Regions from separate parts of the Bradyrhizobium paxllaeri genome, predicted to be linked through region 2. Evidence: riboswitches for the same ligand, from Rfam matches in the RefSeq annotation. Region 2 holds a riboswitch; each other region holds the start of a gene.
The links. A riboswitch is a leader RNA that binds a small molecule or an ion and turns the genes downstream of it on or off. The one in region 2 is predicted to bind cobalamin.
Positions count from the first base shown of each region.

Region 1: another riboswitch for cobalamin. It lies ahead of LMTR21_RS37525 (TonB-dependent receptor); the one in region 2 lies ahead of LMTR21_RS13325 (DUF1636 domain-containing protein).
Region 3: another riboswitch for cobalamin. It lies ahead of LMTR21_RS41190 (DUF1636 family protein); the one in region 2 lies ahead of LMTR21_RS13325 (DUF1636 domain-containing protein).
Region 4: another riboswitch for cobalamin. It lies ahead of metE (5-methyltetrahydropteroyltriglutamate--homocysteine S-methyltransferase); the one in region 2 lies ahead of LMTR21_RS13325 (DUF1636 domain-containing protein).

Region 1 covers NZ_CP042968.1:7,832,974-7,836,488, forward strand. The annotation lists gene LMTR21_RS37515 (ABC transporter ATP-binding protein) at 1-219, opposite strand, end outside; gene LMTR21_RS37520 (FecCD family ABC transporter permease) at 216-1,259, opposite strand; cobalamin riboswitch at 1,393-1,591, shown strand; gene LMTR21_RS37525 (TonB-dependent receptor) at 1,704-3,515, shown strand, end outside.
Region 2 covers NZ_CP042968.1:2,837,775-2,841,289, forward strand. The annotation lists gene LMTR21_RS13320 (cobyrinic acid a,c-diamide synthase CobB) at 1-1,159, opposite strand, end outside; cobalamin riboswitch at 1,385-1,575, shown strand; gene LMTR21_RS13325 (DUF1636 domain-containing protein) at 1,686-2,138, shown strand; gene cobU (bifunctional adenosylcobinamide kinase/adenosylcobinamide-phosphate guanylyltransferase) at 2,135-2,653, shown strand; gene cobW (cobalamin biosynthesis protein CobW) at 2,673-3,515, shown strand, end outside.
Region 3 covers NZ_CP042968.1:5,530,060-5,533,574, forward strand. The annotation lists gene LMTR21_RS26370 (precorrin-8X methylmutase) at 1-118, opposite strand, end outside; gene cobG (precorrin-3B synthase) at 118-1,281, opposite strand; gene LMTR21_RS41185 (cobaltochelatase subunit CobN) at 1,278-1,715, opposite strand; partial or broken gene LMTR21_RS41190 (DUF1636 family protein) at 1,764-2,099, opposite strand; cobalamin riboswitch at 2,189-2,405, opposite strand; partial or broken gene LMTR21_RS26385 (cob(I)yrinic acid a,c-diamide adenosyltransferase) at 2,445-2,753, shown strand.
Region 4 covers NZ_CP042968.1:5,545,509-5,549,023, forward strand. The annotation lists gene metE (5-methyltetrahydropteroyltriglutamate--homocysteine S-methyltransferase) at 1-1,283, opposite strand, end outside; cobalamin riboswitch at 1,386-1,581, opposite strand.

The DNA.
Region 1 (3,515 bases), 3.4 Mb from region 2:
CGGCAGCGAGACCAGCGTTTGGCCGCCGATCTCGATCTCGCCTTCGGAAGGAATCAGCCCGGCCAATGACCGCAACAGCGTGGTCTTGCCGGCGCCGTTTGGTCCGACCAGCGCCACCAGATGGCCCGCTTCAAGCGCGAGCGAGACGTCCTTCAGCACGACGCGACCGGCGAGCCGCACGCTAAGTCCCCTTGCGGTCAGCAGTGCTGCCTCGCTCATGCGACGCCTCCGCCGAGCGCGCGGCGTTCGCGCATGATCAGATAGAGGAAGAACGGCACGCCGATGATCGAGGTCAGCACGCCGACCTTGATGTCCGAGGTCGAGGGGATGATGCGCACGGCGATATCGGCTGCCAGCAGCAGCGCCGAGCCCGCGAGCGCGCTCGGCACCAACAGCCGCCCCGGATCGTGGCCGATCACGGGCCGCATCAAATGCGGCGCGACCAGACCGATGAAGCCGATGGTGCCGGTAACCGCGACCGCGCCCCCAACGCCGAGCGCGACGCCCGAAATCACGAACAGCCGGAGGCGGCCGACATCGACGCCGAGGCTTTGCGCGGTTTCTTCGCCCAGGCTCAGCGCGCGAAAGGCATGGCGCTGGCTGAACAGCATGATCGCGCCGGCAATGATGAAGGGAAACGCCAGCACCACATGCTGAAAGCTGCGGTCTTCCAGCGAACCCAAGAGCCAGAACGCGATCTCCAGCACCACGAAGGGATTGCTGGAGAGGTTCATCACCAGTGCGGTGGCAGCGCCCGCAAAACTTGAAATCGCCAGGCCGGAGAGAATGAGGATCAGCAGCCCGGCATTGCGGCCGGCGATCGACAGCAGCACGAAGACAGACGAGAACGCCGCGACAATTGCTGCGACCGGCAGCGCGTAGGAGCGCACATCGGCGAGCCCCAGCGCAATCACCAGCACGGCGCCGAAGGCGGCCGATTGCGGCGCGCCGAACAGCGAGGGCGAGGCCAGCGGATTGCGGAGCAAGCCCTGCAACGATGCGCCCGACAGGCCGAGAATGGCGCCGATCGCGAGCGCCAGCAGCGTGCGCGGCAGGCGGATCTCCCGCACGATCACCTGCGACACGTCGCTGCCGGCGCCCAACAGCGCCTGCGCCACTGAAAGCGGCGACAGCCGCACCGGCCCGATGCCGAGCGAAATCAGCATCAGGAACACAACGAGGACGGAAAGCGCGGCCACCGCGCCGATCCGCCGGCGCGCGGCAATCTCGTTGGTCAGGGTTACGGCCTCAACACTCATCGATGGTCCTAAAGCAGGTTTGCGCGCTCTGGTACAGAGACGGGCACGCGTGCTCATGCGGCAAAAATAGCGCACTCGTCCAGTAGGGATTGCTGGGCGCGCCGGAGCGGATTGACTCGAACTTTGACGAACTTCTACCATAGTTCCCGACGGTTCCCGTTTGGGGATCAAAAGGGAATGCGGTGCGGGGAGATCCCCCAATTCCGCGGCTGCCCCCGCAACTGTAAGCGGCGAATCCTTCGTCACACGCCACTGGGCATCTCGGTCCTGGGAAGGCGACGATGGGGTAACGACCCGCGAGCCAGGAGACCTGCCGTCAGCCGTGGTCACACGCGAAGATGTCGGTCGGGGAGTACAGGCATTAGCTTCACCTAAGCTCGGTTAGCATACGGTGAGACTTGGTTCGCTGTGACGTGCCACTGACGTCATACCGGGGTCTGAACCATGTCTTCCATCAGCAGAGCCGCCAAGCGCCGCCGCGTCTGGCTTACCTCCAGTTTTCTCCTACCGATCGTATCGCTCGGCATTTCCGGAGCAGAGGCGCAGACGCCGCCTGAGCAATTGCCGCCAATCGAGGTCACCTCGCCCACCGACCCGAACCGGACCCGCGCCAAACCGACCACCGATGAAGGATCGACCTCGCGCCGCGTCGTCCCGGCGGCAGCGCCCTCGACCGGTAGGCGGCCAGCAGCCGGGACGGGCTCGGACGCCTCATCGCAAAGCGCTTCGCAAGGCGCTGATGGCAGCGGCGGCCGGCAGTTCTCCGGCATCGTCGGTACTGCGTCGACCGTAATTACCGCCGATGAGATCGCTCATTCGCCCGCACAAACGTTGCAGGAAATCATCGCGCAAACGCCCGGTGTGCAGCTGACCAGCCTGTTTGGCGGCGTCAACGGCGCCAAGACCAGCGTCGACCTCCGCGGATTCGGCGCGTTCGCAACGTCAAATACCCTGGTGCTCATCAACGGCCGAAGGCTCAACGACATCGACATGGCCGGCGTCGATTTTTCGACCATTCCGCGCGATTCGATCGAGCGTATTGAAATCACGCGCGGCAACAGCGGCGCGGTGCTTTACGGAGACAATGCAGTCGGCGGCGTCATCAATATCGTCCTGAAGAACGGCGTTGGCGGCCCGCCAGTTGCCATGCGCGCGGAGGCCGGCGTCGGTTCCTTCAACCAGCGTCTGGCCAATCTCTCCGTGGCGACGAATACGGGGCCGTGGTCGACGTCATTTTATGGCAACGCCATCAAGTCCGACGGCTATCGCGAAAACAACGCGCTCGACCAGAAGAACGGGGTCGGCAATCTCAATTACACCACGCCCGACCTCAAGGCCTTCCTGACGGTGACCGGCGACGACCAGAAGCTCGGATTCCCCGGCGGTCGCATCGTAGATCCCTCGATCGGCGTCAATGAGCTGGTGACAAACCGCCGGGGCGCCGCCACGCCGTTCGATTACGGCAACCAGCAGGGCGCCAGCGCCACCACCGGCTTTACCAAGACAATCATGAACGGCATCGACCTGATCGTCGACGGCGGCGTTCGGAAGAAGGACACGCAAAGCGGTTTCTTCGGCGCTGTGCCGTTTGCCTCGCCGCTTCCGAGTTTCTCCTCCACTTATAACGACGCATCATTGCTGACCTGGTCGATCACGCCGCGATTGAGCGTCAAGCACTCGATCTTCGGAGTTCCCTCGCAGATCCTGACCGGCATCGATTATTACGACGCGACATTCAATCAGGATCGCGGAGCGTTCAAAGGCCTTGCGCCGACCCATATCTACGACCTGTCGCAACAGACGCTGGCCGGCTACTGGCAGCACACTCTTGGCCTGTTGCCGACGACCGATTTCTCCTATGGCGCCAGGATTCAAAACACCAGCCTGAGTGCCCGGGATCGGTTCGATCCCAATGCGCCCGGTTGCGCCATGTTCTTCAATTGCAGCCCCGCGGCCTCTCCGTTGGACAGCAACGAAACGCAATATGCGCTGCATGTTGGCCTCGAGCATCGCTTCAATAGCGTGTTCTCGGTATTCGGCCGCGCCGCGCGCGCATTCCGAACCCCGACCGTCGACGAGCGCGTCTCCAACGGTCCCTTCTTCGTTCCAGGGACTTTCCAGTTGAAGACCCAGACCTCGTACGACATCGAGGGCGGATTCCGCATCAAGAGCGGTGGCTTCCAGATGCAATCGAGCATCTACAACATGGATCTCGAGAACGAGATCCATTTCATCCCGGCGCTGTTTTTCAACGTC
Region 2 (3,515 bases):
CGGGCCCGAGACACCCGGAGGCTGCAAGGCGCGCTTCCCTGTAGCCGAGATGCATTTTCGGTTTGGACAAGCTCGTTTGAACGCCGAGAAGTCCCGCCATTGGATAGGTTGTTCCCGCCGCGTCGGTCAGGGTTTCGCCCAGGATCATGTAGCCGCCGCATTCGCCGTGAACGGGCTTGGTGGCCGCGAAGTGTCGCAGCCCCTCAAGAAAACGGCTCGCCGATGCAATTTGCGCGGCGTGAAGCTCCGGATATCCCCCCGGCAGCCAGCAAATATCGCAGTCAGCTGGCGGAAGCTCATCAGCGAGCGGCGAGAATGTTTGTATTTCCGCGCCGCTGTTACGCCATCCATCCAGGATGTGACGATATGTAAAAGAAAACGCCTCGTCGTGAGCGATCGCGATGCGCTGTCCCGGCGGCTGCAGCGCTGCCGCGTATGTGCCGGTCTGCGAGGGAAGAAATTCTTCCGCGCATCCGAAGAGCTCGTCCATCTGCACGTGTTGGGCCACGAACTCCGCCATCGCGTCCAGTTTGCTTTCCAGCTCCGGAGTTTCGCCGGCCTGTACCAATCCCAAATGGCGCTCCGGCAACGCCATGCCGTCGGATTTTGGCAGGCTGCCCAGGATGGGAATCGCAAGTCTGGAAATTCCATCACTTACCAGGCGAAGATGCCTTTCACTGGCAACGCGGTTCAGAACGATGCCCGCGATCTTCACCCGTTCATCAAAGGTCATAAACCCCTTTGCGATTGCGCCCGCAGATTGCGATTGCGCGCTGACATCGAGCACGAGCACCACGGGAAGGTCGAGCGCAGCAGCCACATCCGCGGATGAGCCGCTTCGACCGGGTTGAACGGGAACGCCATCGAACAAGCCCATGGACGCTTCACAGATCAGCAGATCGCTGTCCTTCGCAGCTTCGGTTGCAAGCTGTGCGATAAGGCCAGGTTTCATCGCCCAGCTATCGAGACTGACGCCAGGCTGGCCGCAAGCTGCACCATGAAAGGCCGCGTCGATATAGTCCGGTCCGCATTTTGCGCCGGCCACGCGAACTCCACGTCTTCGGAAAGCCCGGAGAAGTCCGATCGTCAAAGTAGTCTTGCCGCTGCCGGATCGAGGAGCAGCTATCATGAGACCGCGCGGAGGAGGGGCAGCTATCATTCTACGCGCCGATCACCGAGCGCCGCTTGCGACGGACGAATATGCCTGCGATCGCGGCGGCTTCGCCCTGCGGTCGATCCGTGCGCAAGGCACATCCGCAAGTATTTGATTATACTTTGGAAAGTTTCGGCGGCGGCGTTGGACATCAGGTTCTTTCTTGTCAATGCGGTACCTGACGCAACTCTGCGGACGGGTCAACCGCCGTTGACCGGAGCATCTTCGGCGGTTAGCGTCATCGGCGATGGTCCTTCCGCCAGGAAGGTGAAAAGGGAAGCCGGTGCGAGAAACCTCAACGCCGGCGCTGCCCCCGCAACTGTAAGCGACGAGCCCGCGCCGGTGCCACTGGGAAATCCCGGGAAGGCGGCTACGGGCAGTGACTCGCGAGCCAGGAGACCTGCCATCACGAACTGTGCTTTGGAGGCGTCTGGGCGGGGTGCACCGGACGGGAGCGAGCCCGATGGCGCCGTTTGCCGTCGCGCGCGACCCAACAAAGCTCGCGGCCGCAAGGCCATGATACGAGCAGATGATGGATCGCGACAGCGCTACTCAACCCGCTGGTCAAGCCTTGATCGAACAGCCGCAGGCCAACCTGCCTGACGGGCCCGTCGTCGTGAGTGTTTGCATCACCTGCAAGACTGCGGATGGCGGTGCTGTGGTCGGCCCGGAGATGTACGCCGCGGTGCAAGCCGCGATCGGGAAGGACGACGCCAACGTTGCCGTCCGCGCGGTGCAATGCCTCAGCGTTTGCAAGCGCCCGGCGACGGTAGCGGTCACGAGTCCCGACGGATACACATTCCTGTTTGGCGATCTGCAGACCGAAAGCGGCACGGCGGCGCTGGTATCTTTCGTGCAATCCTACCAAAAAGCCGATTTCGGTCTGGTCCCCTGGCGGGAACGCGCCGAGGTGCTGCGAAAGGGCATGGTGGCACGGGTGCCTCCCATCCGTTGGTCACCGGACGACGGACGCGCACCGAAATGACGGGTCTGGCTACTACCTTGGTGCTGGGTGGCGCCCGCTCCGGCAAATCCGCGTTTGCCGAATCGCTCGTAAGCGCCAGCACGCTGGCGAAGGTCTATGTCGCGACGGCTACCGCCGGCGACGAGGAGATGAAGAGCCGGATTGCGTTGCATCGCGCCCGCCGCGGCGAGGGCTGGATCACCATTGAAGAGCCGCTGGCGCTGGTCGACGCGTTGATGCGCGAGGCGACGCGCAATCGCGTCGTGCTGGTAGACTGTCTCACTCTGTGGCTGTCAAACCTGATGTTCGCCGGGCGCGATCTAGAGGTCGAAGCCCGCCGTTTGACGCAATTTCTCGACGTCGCAAAGCATCCCGTCATTTTTGTCTCGAACGAAGTCGGTCTTGGGCTGGTGCCGGAAACGCCGCTCGGCCGGGCGTTTCGCGATGCGCAGGGGCGACTGAACCAGGCCGTCGCCGCAGCCGTTCCGCAAGTTGTGTTCATGGCAGCCGGACTTCCGCTCTGGCTCAAGCGCTAATCTCAAGGAGAGTGAAAATATGTTGCGTGTTCCGGTTACCGTGCTGACTGGGTTTCTTGGCGCTGGTAAGACCACCTTGCTGCGCTCGCTGCTGACCCAGGCGGATGGACGCCGCATCGCCGTCGTCGTCAATGAATTCGGTGACGCTGGTTTCGACGGCGGCCTCGTGGAAGAATGCGCAGCGAACGCCTGCGCGCCGGGTGACGTCATCGAACTTACCAATGGCTGCATCTGCTGCACGGTGGCGGATGACTTCATTCCGACAATGGAACTGCTGTTGGGGCGCGACAAGCCGCTCGATGCCATTGTCATCGAGACTTCAGGCCTGGCGTTGCCGCAACCCCTGCTGAAGGCATTCGCATGGCCGGCGGTGAAAACGCGCGCCACGGTTGACGGTGTCGTTACCGTCGTCGATGCGCTGGCGCTTTCGGAAGGTTGGGTTACGCTCGATGAGGACGCGGTCGCAGACCAGCGTGCCGCGGACGACTCGATCGATCATGACGACCCGATCGAGGAGGTGTTTGAAGATCAACTGGCCTGTGCCGACCTTGTCGTGCTCTCGAAGAGCGACCTGGTGTCATCCGTGGCGCTTGCCGATATTGAAACACGGTTGAAGGCTGCGCTCCGCCCGGGAGTCAATATCGTGCGTTCGACGGGCACATTGGCGCCCGCGGTGTTGATCGGAATGAACGCCGGCGCCGAGGAAGACATGGCGGCCCGCGCCGGTCATCACGGCGAGGAAGAAGAACACGATCACGACGATTTCGACAGCATCGTCGTCAAGCCGTCGATCGCGCTCAGCGTCGACGAGATGCGGGCTCGGATCAGCGACGCGCTCGGTCTCGAGGGTGTGTTGCGCGTC
Region 3 (3,515 bases), 2.7 Mb from region 2:
TCCGCACGACCACCGGCTCCTCGTCGGCGGAAAATCGCTCAAGGTTCGCCTCCGCGCGAATGGTGGCGAAGGATTGACGGTAGATCGTTGCACCATCGGTTTCATAGACGTGCGTCATCAGGGCGATCCCGTTAGAACGGAAGGATCCGCGATCATTCGGCCTGCGCTTACTCCACGCTGGCTAGACGTATCCCGCGTTGAGCCGCTGCGGATGACATCAAATCCCTCGCGGGTCGCAACAAGGGTGAGCGCAGCAGTCCCCGAATGGGCACAGCCTTTGGCACAGCCAGAGACGTGAAGCCTCTCGTCCGCGGCAATATGCGACGCAAGCGACGCTGCAAGTGCACGAGTATCGGAATGCGCCTCACAGCAGGCGGGCGCACCGCTGCAGGCGATGACGCGCAGGATCGGATCGTCCGCTTGGGTGACGAGGCCCTCGCAGTGGGGCATTTCGCGCAATCCTTCCGCCATAATCATGCGCCAGGGCGTCATCCGTAATCCTTGCGAGCATCCGGCAAGATGGCTGAGAGCGGCATGTGTCAGCTGTCCGAAAGCCGCAGCGACCATCGCGCCTTGCGGATAAAGTCCGGGACGCGGCTCCGCGATCATGCAAGCCGGCTTGACGTTGCTACGAAGCGCGTCGGGCAGTTTTGCGCCAGCCCCGACATGCGCTTTCATTCGCCCTCTCCCCTCCCTGGCTCCGCCCGAGTCGACGAACCACTCGGCAAGCGCGAGCGCAACGCTTACCGCTCCTGTCCGCGAGACGGGACGACCATGCTCCGCACCGTCGGCACGCACGATCAGCTCTCCCGCGGTGCTGCGCTCGATGCGGATGTCGGCGGAGGCGCCGGCCAGCGCGGGCTCTGTGCTGCAATCAACGGCGAAGCCGAATTTGGTCGGCAGGCCGGGCGGTCCCATCACAAGCCCGTGTTCAAGTTCTGCTGCGAGAAAACAGGTATCGTCACTGGCGCTCCAGAAGGGCGTGACAAGGATGTTGCGCCGCGCTTCCGACTCCGCATCGGGATCGAGCAAGTGCAGCCGTGAGAGTTCCTCGATCAAGGGCCGATGACCTTGATCACTGACACCCCTGATTTGCAGGTTGCCCCGGCTGGTCAGATCGATCAGGCCGTTGCCGTAGCGCTTGGACAGCGCCGCAATTCCCGCTGCCTGCTTCGGAGCCAGCCGGCCACCGTGCGGCCGGATGCGAACCACGAGCCCATCTCCCGACCGCATCGGCCGTAAGGCGCTGGGGCACCAGCCCTTGATCGCAACAGCGCTCATGAAGCCTCCCGCAGCGCGGCCGCAATCGAATTGCGCCGTGTCCTCCAGGGCGAAGCTTGATTCAAACGGGTGAAGCAAGTCTCGATCGCCGCAAGCGCCGCCGGATTCTCGCGCGCCATGAAAGTGCGCACGTTGTCGCTGCCAAGCATCGCGTCGTAATAGAGATCGAAGAGATGCGTGGGCACCGCATCGGCAAGATGTGCAAAGCTGGCCATATGCTCTAGCGTGGCAGCGATTTCCGCCGCGCCCTGAAAGCCGTGGCGCATCATGCCGGACATCCATTTCGGTTGGCCGCACGCGCACGCACAACGCGCGAAATTTCCTCGGTCAACGAGCGAGCACGCGGCTGATCGGGATGTGTCGCGTAGGTGGTAGAGCGATGGTGTGGCCGCGCCGAGGCGCGCCGCCGCGGCCGCAAGGCCCGCCTCATGCACGGCATAGTCTGCGGCGAGCAGCAGATCCGTTTCATGGTAATCGGTGAAAATGCGGGCAAGCGATTGTTTGCGGAAGATCTCCGGCCGGCTGCGCCACGGCACGACGCCGTCGGCCGCCGCCGCATAGGCCGCAGCACCGGCGATCACGTCCGGCGCGTTTATGTCGGACAGGCGGCCGCAGACGTAAGACCACTGTCCAGGCGCGCTGAGCGCGACCGAGCAACCCTGGCTACAAGCAGACAGGCATTCGACCGGAACCACGTGGACGTCTTCCGGCACGCCGGCGAGAATGGCGCTGTGCAGACGCGCGCCTGGCGTGATTTTGCCTTCTCTTACGGGTTGGTCGGCACGGCAGGTGATGCAGACATGAAGCGTGACGGTCATCGCCCTCCTCGATTTTTGGCGGAGGCGATGAGGCGCACGAACCGGAGACACTACGGTTCGTTGCCGTCGCGGAGCACCCCGTCCGCCGGTCCCAAGTCTCTGCGCTGGCAGGTCTCCCGGCTTGCGGAGCAGGTTTTCCCTTCGATCTCCACCTTCCCAACCCTTGACGGGTCAGTGGCTCCTAGAGATCTCTCCGGTCACGGTCGCGGGGGCGGCTGCGCTTCAGGTCCAAGCTTTGCGGCTAGAGCCCTATCGCATTCCCTCTTCGCCTGTCCTAGGACAGGAACCAACGCCACCCCACCATTTGCCCAAGCGTGCAGCTTGTCAAGCCATAGGAGCGTGCTCATGACTTCCGAACCTGATGCCGCTGAGGACGAAACTGTGACCTCTGAAGCCTCGCTGGACGCCCGCCATGCGGCCAAATGGCGAAGAAAAAAAGCAGCGCGCGACCGGATGATAGCCGCCAAGAGCGGTGAGAAGGGACTCATCATCGTCCATACCTGCGCGAGCAAAGGGAAATCCTCCTCGGCTCTCGGCATGATCATGCGGTGCGTTGCGCATGGCTTTCCCTGCGCCATGATGCAATTCATCAAAGGTGCGTGGGACACCGGCGAGCGCCCGCTGCTGACCGGACATTTTGGTGAATTGTGTCGCGCCAACTGGGAATATCGGCGATCGGCGAAGGAATTTACCACTCCACGATAGCGCCCAGGTTTCAACTTTCCATCCAGAGCCTTCATCGCGTGTCAACTCGTAGGTCAACAAATCAGGATGCTGACCGCGATGCATTTGATGCGAACCTGGCGATTGGCCGAAGCGCAACGTGGTAAATGCCATGCCTGTCCTTAGGAAAAAAGCTTTTCTGCCGGCCCACTATCGTTGCGGAATAATAGGCCGCTGACAGACATCAACTAATCCGATGGGCCGTTCTGGGACCTATCGATGGATTGGTGCGAGGACGCGGCGCCGACCCCTGAATTCATGGGCGTGAGTGAGATCAAATGCAAGATCTGCAAGCTGGCGCTCCTGCTCGCCAAAAAAAATGCCCGGCCCCCTTTTCGGCGGCCGGGCGGAAGTCAGTCTGGGGGGGAGCGACGCTGCTACACATCGCACCAGCTTCCGCCGGCAGAGGGAGGGTGCCGGCGGTTCATTTACGGCGAGGGCATTCGCCGTTAACTTTAGCCACGGGAAGGCCGATATACGTTCCAAATGAAATCAGGTTTCGCTTCCTTCTGCTCTATTCAGGGAATTCGGCGCAACGATCGCGTGAAGCTCGACAAGTGCGTCGGTCACGTAATCTTGAGGCGGTCATCAAAGATATGCTTCAAGATGAACCCCACGGAAAAGAGGCTGTCCGCCAATGCTTCGCCCGCCTGTGATCACTCATCCGCCATGGAAGTGACGCCGAGTGTGTGT
Region 4 (3,515 bases), 2.7 Mb from region 2:
TGACGACGCTGCATGCTGCCATCGATTGCAGCCATTCGCTTGGCGACGTTCGCATTGTGAACGTTGGGTGACGTTTCGCGCCCGACGGCCGCGGCCTCCGAGGCCTCAAGTACATCCGCCGCTTCCTCCCATCCTTTAGCCAGCACGCGTCCCAGCGTTGCGAGTTCTCCGATCTTCTGGACGGAGAAAGCAAGCCAGCTTTTCACATCGAGATCGAGATCGGTCTCTAGTTCGAGGTCGATCGGGACATGAAGCAGCGAGCATGAGGGTGCAATCTGCACGCGGTCCTTGCCGAGCTTTGCGATGGCAGGTTCGAGCCGGTCGAGCACTGCTGGAAGATTCGAACGCCAGACATTGCGGCCATCGACGACTCCGAGGGAAATGACAAGATCCCTTCGAGCGTCGGCGACAATCACGTCCAACTGCTCAGGGGCGCGGACCAGGTCGATGTGAAGGCCCGCGACCGGCAACGTCAAAGCGGCTTCCAGGTTATCGCCGATCGTTCCAAAATAGGTAGCGAGCATGATCTTCACGTCGGGAACCTTTTTGGCCAGATGGGTGTAGGTCCGGCGCAGCGCGTCGCGTGTGGCAGCATCGAGGTCCAGGACCAAACATGGCTCGTCCAGTTGCACCCACTCGGCGCCCCTTAAGGTGAGTTCGCGGAGAACATCTACATAGACCGGCAGCAGCCTATCGAGAAGCAACAGCGTATCGAATGCAGGATCGGCGCTCTTGCCGAGCTTGAGAAAGGTGACCGGACCAACCAGCACCGGGCGCGTCTGATAACCCAGGTTTTTCGCTTCTTCGTACTCCTCGATCGGCTTGCGAGAGGAAAGCGTGAAGGTCTGATCCTTGTGATATTCCGGCACTATGTAGTGATAATTGGTGTCGAACCATTTGGTCATCTCCTGCGCTGCCGCGCCGTGCTCGGCGTGACCGCAATTCGCATCATGCTCATCGCGCTGCGCGCCCCGTGCCATCGCAAAGTAGGTTTTGAGCGAAACAGGGCCTGCACTCCAACCGTAAATTTCCGGAATGGCACCGACCATCACGCTGGTATCGAGCACATGGTCATAAAGCGAGAAGTCGTTTGAAGGAATAACGGTTACGCCGAGCGATTTCTGCCGCGCCCAGTTGGCGGCGCGAAGCGCAGCCGCGGCCTCAAGAAGCTGCGTTTCGTCAGATTTTCCGGCCCAATAGCTCTCGAGCGCGAGTTTGAGTTCGCGGCGCGGACCCATGCGCGGCGTACCGAGGGTAGCGACAGGAATCGAGAGAAGAGACATAGCTTCAACCCCATGTTGGGAGCAAAGGCCATGGCGGACGCGTGCAGAAAAGCCACCGAAAGCGGCAACTGCTTGGCGCACCACCGGGACACCCCGCCCGTGGACGAATATGTTGTCGGGCCAGGTCTCCTGGCTCGCGGGTCATCGCCGGTATCCGACCTTCCCGAAGCCGCGTGGCTTCAGTGGCATCTATTGGACAGCGGCTCGCCGCTTACAGTTGCGGGGGCAGCGCCGGCATCGCACCGGCTTCCCTCTTAGCTCCGGATCCATCCGGAGAACCTCGACATCTCCGATTACCTGCAAGAGGACTGTTCCGTCAACCTCTCGATAATTCTTTGTGCGGTTTTCGGAGCGACTGTCTGGAGAACGGAGGCATCTAGCCTCGTCCTCGTGTGGCCCGATCGTGGCATAGAGTTGGGCGCACGTCTGGATTCGATCGACAATCTTGTGGGTGCGGCGGTCGCGCGATCGAAGCTTACACATCTTCCTGCGCCTTATTCGCCACCCGCAGCGCAGACACGAGCCAGATCACCATTGATTAGTTATCTCGAATTCTGCCGCCGCAAAGAAACGGCGTCTTGCCGAAGGCGGTCACGTTGGCGAGCAGCGGCACGCCCGGCATCCGCTCGGCAAAGGCACGAACATTTCCGCGGTAGTGAGCGCCGCGGGAAAAATCGGTAGGCGCCCGCCTCCAACTCTGCACGCGCCTATATGCTATATCGCGAGGCACACCCATATCTTGCCGAAACTTACTGTCGCATCGCCGTACCCATGCGCTGACGTAGCCATTGACCGAAGGTTGCCCACCTGCGCGCATCTCTATCGCCTGCATCGGCTCCGCGACCACCTTGGCCAAAAACGACCGTTCAGACACGACTGTCGCATCACCTTCCTGGGCCTTGCTTGAAAGTTACGGGCACCCCCGATCTCGTGGCCTTCGAGCGGCATGTCATCCATTCTGTCGTCTGCGGACTTGAACCGTCCACCGTCGCACTCCGAAACGACCAGTTTGGCCGCGCCATATCCACGTGATGCTTCGCCATTTGCAGGCCATAGAGCAGACATCGGCAGCACTTGCGGCTTGCCTGTCGGCTTCGGACCAGCTCGGTCCGGCGGACGCCCCATCGATGCGCTACGTTGACATTCCCATAGGCCTGTAGCTGCTTACGATTCTGAACTCGCAGTGCACGTCACGTACAGGCTTGTAATAGATCACCGAAACCCGTGATGAGTGTCGCCGAAACGACATCCCGCCTGAACAAAGAAGGGAACGGTGACCTCCCTAGGTATCCGGGCTTATCGCGGTAGACCGACCGATACGTCGAGCTGAACGCTGCGTCCAGTTAATCATCTTTGCACAAAAGATGCGAGACATGCACAAAAATTACCGCCAAACCGCGCAAGAACTCAAGTATTCGATCACTTCGCGCGACTAGAGACGAATAAAAAAGCATCTCGTAACACTGATGCTCTCACAAGCTTGGAGTTCTCGGTGAGTGATCGATCTACTCATCTCGATGCTCCTTCAGCCGCCCCTTGGGGCGTTCCTCCCTGACTTGGCCGCGCGTAACATTCGCGCGGCCTTTTTTCTGCATCCGGCAAGAGATTGATTTGCAGGATCTCAATGGCTTTGACCGCAAAAACGCATGGTGCGAGTAGGCTCTCGCGCAGATACAGGTCATTAGCCTCGGCGAACAGTTGTTCGTAAATGCCGGCATACGGTCACCCATCCTAATTTCGAGAAGAGGACGCCCCCGCAAGACCGGCGATTGACGTCCTCGTAATGTAATAAGCCGCCTCCGCGTCTTCAGGCGCGAGCGGCTCTGAAGAAAACGTGCTGTCGGGTCTCTTCAGGCGGACTCCAGAGCGTCGCTCATGTATGTCGACCACGAAATCGGCCACGTGCAATCGATGGTGAGCCGCCAGATCGGCCGGAACAGTTCCACGGCCAGTTAGTTTCGCCGCGCTTTGTCATCTGAGACCGTCGGTCTCATACGTCTGTCATACCGTTCCGCTAGGTCCAGCAGCCTTTTTCTAGTGAAAGGGTCTGCCTTGTCCGCTAGATCGCGAATGATCTGGGCCCGGTCCTTTAAAAACTGCTCATCCACGAAAACACCTATTCAGTGCAAGTCTACGTATATCTTAGCACACTCAGTCGTTTGGCCGGCTTTCATTCCCTGCACCCTGGATCTAAGCATGACATTAACGCTCCGGGGGTGAGACCGAGATGGT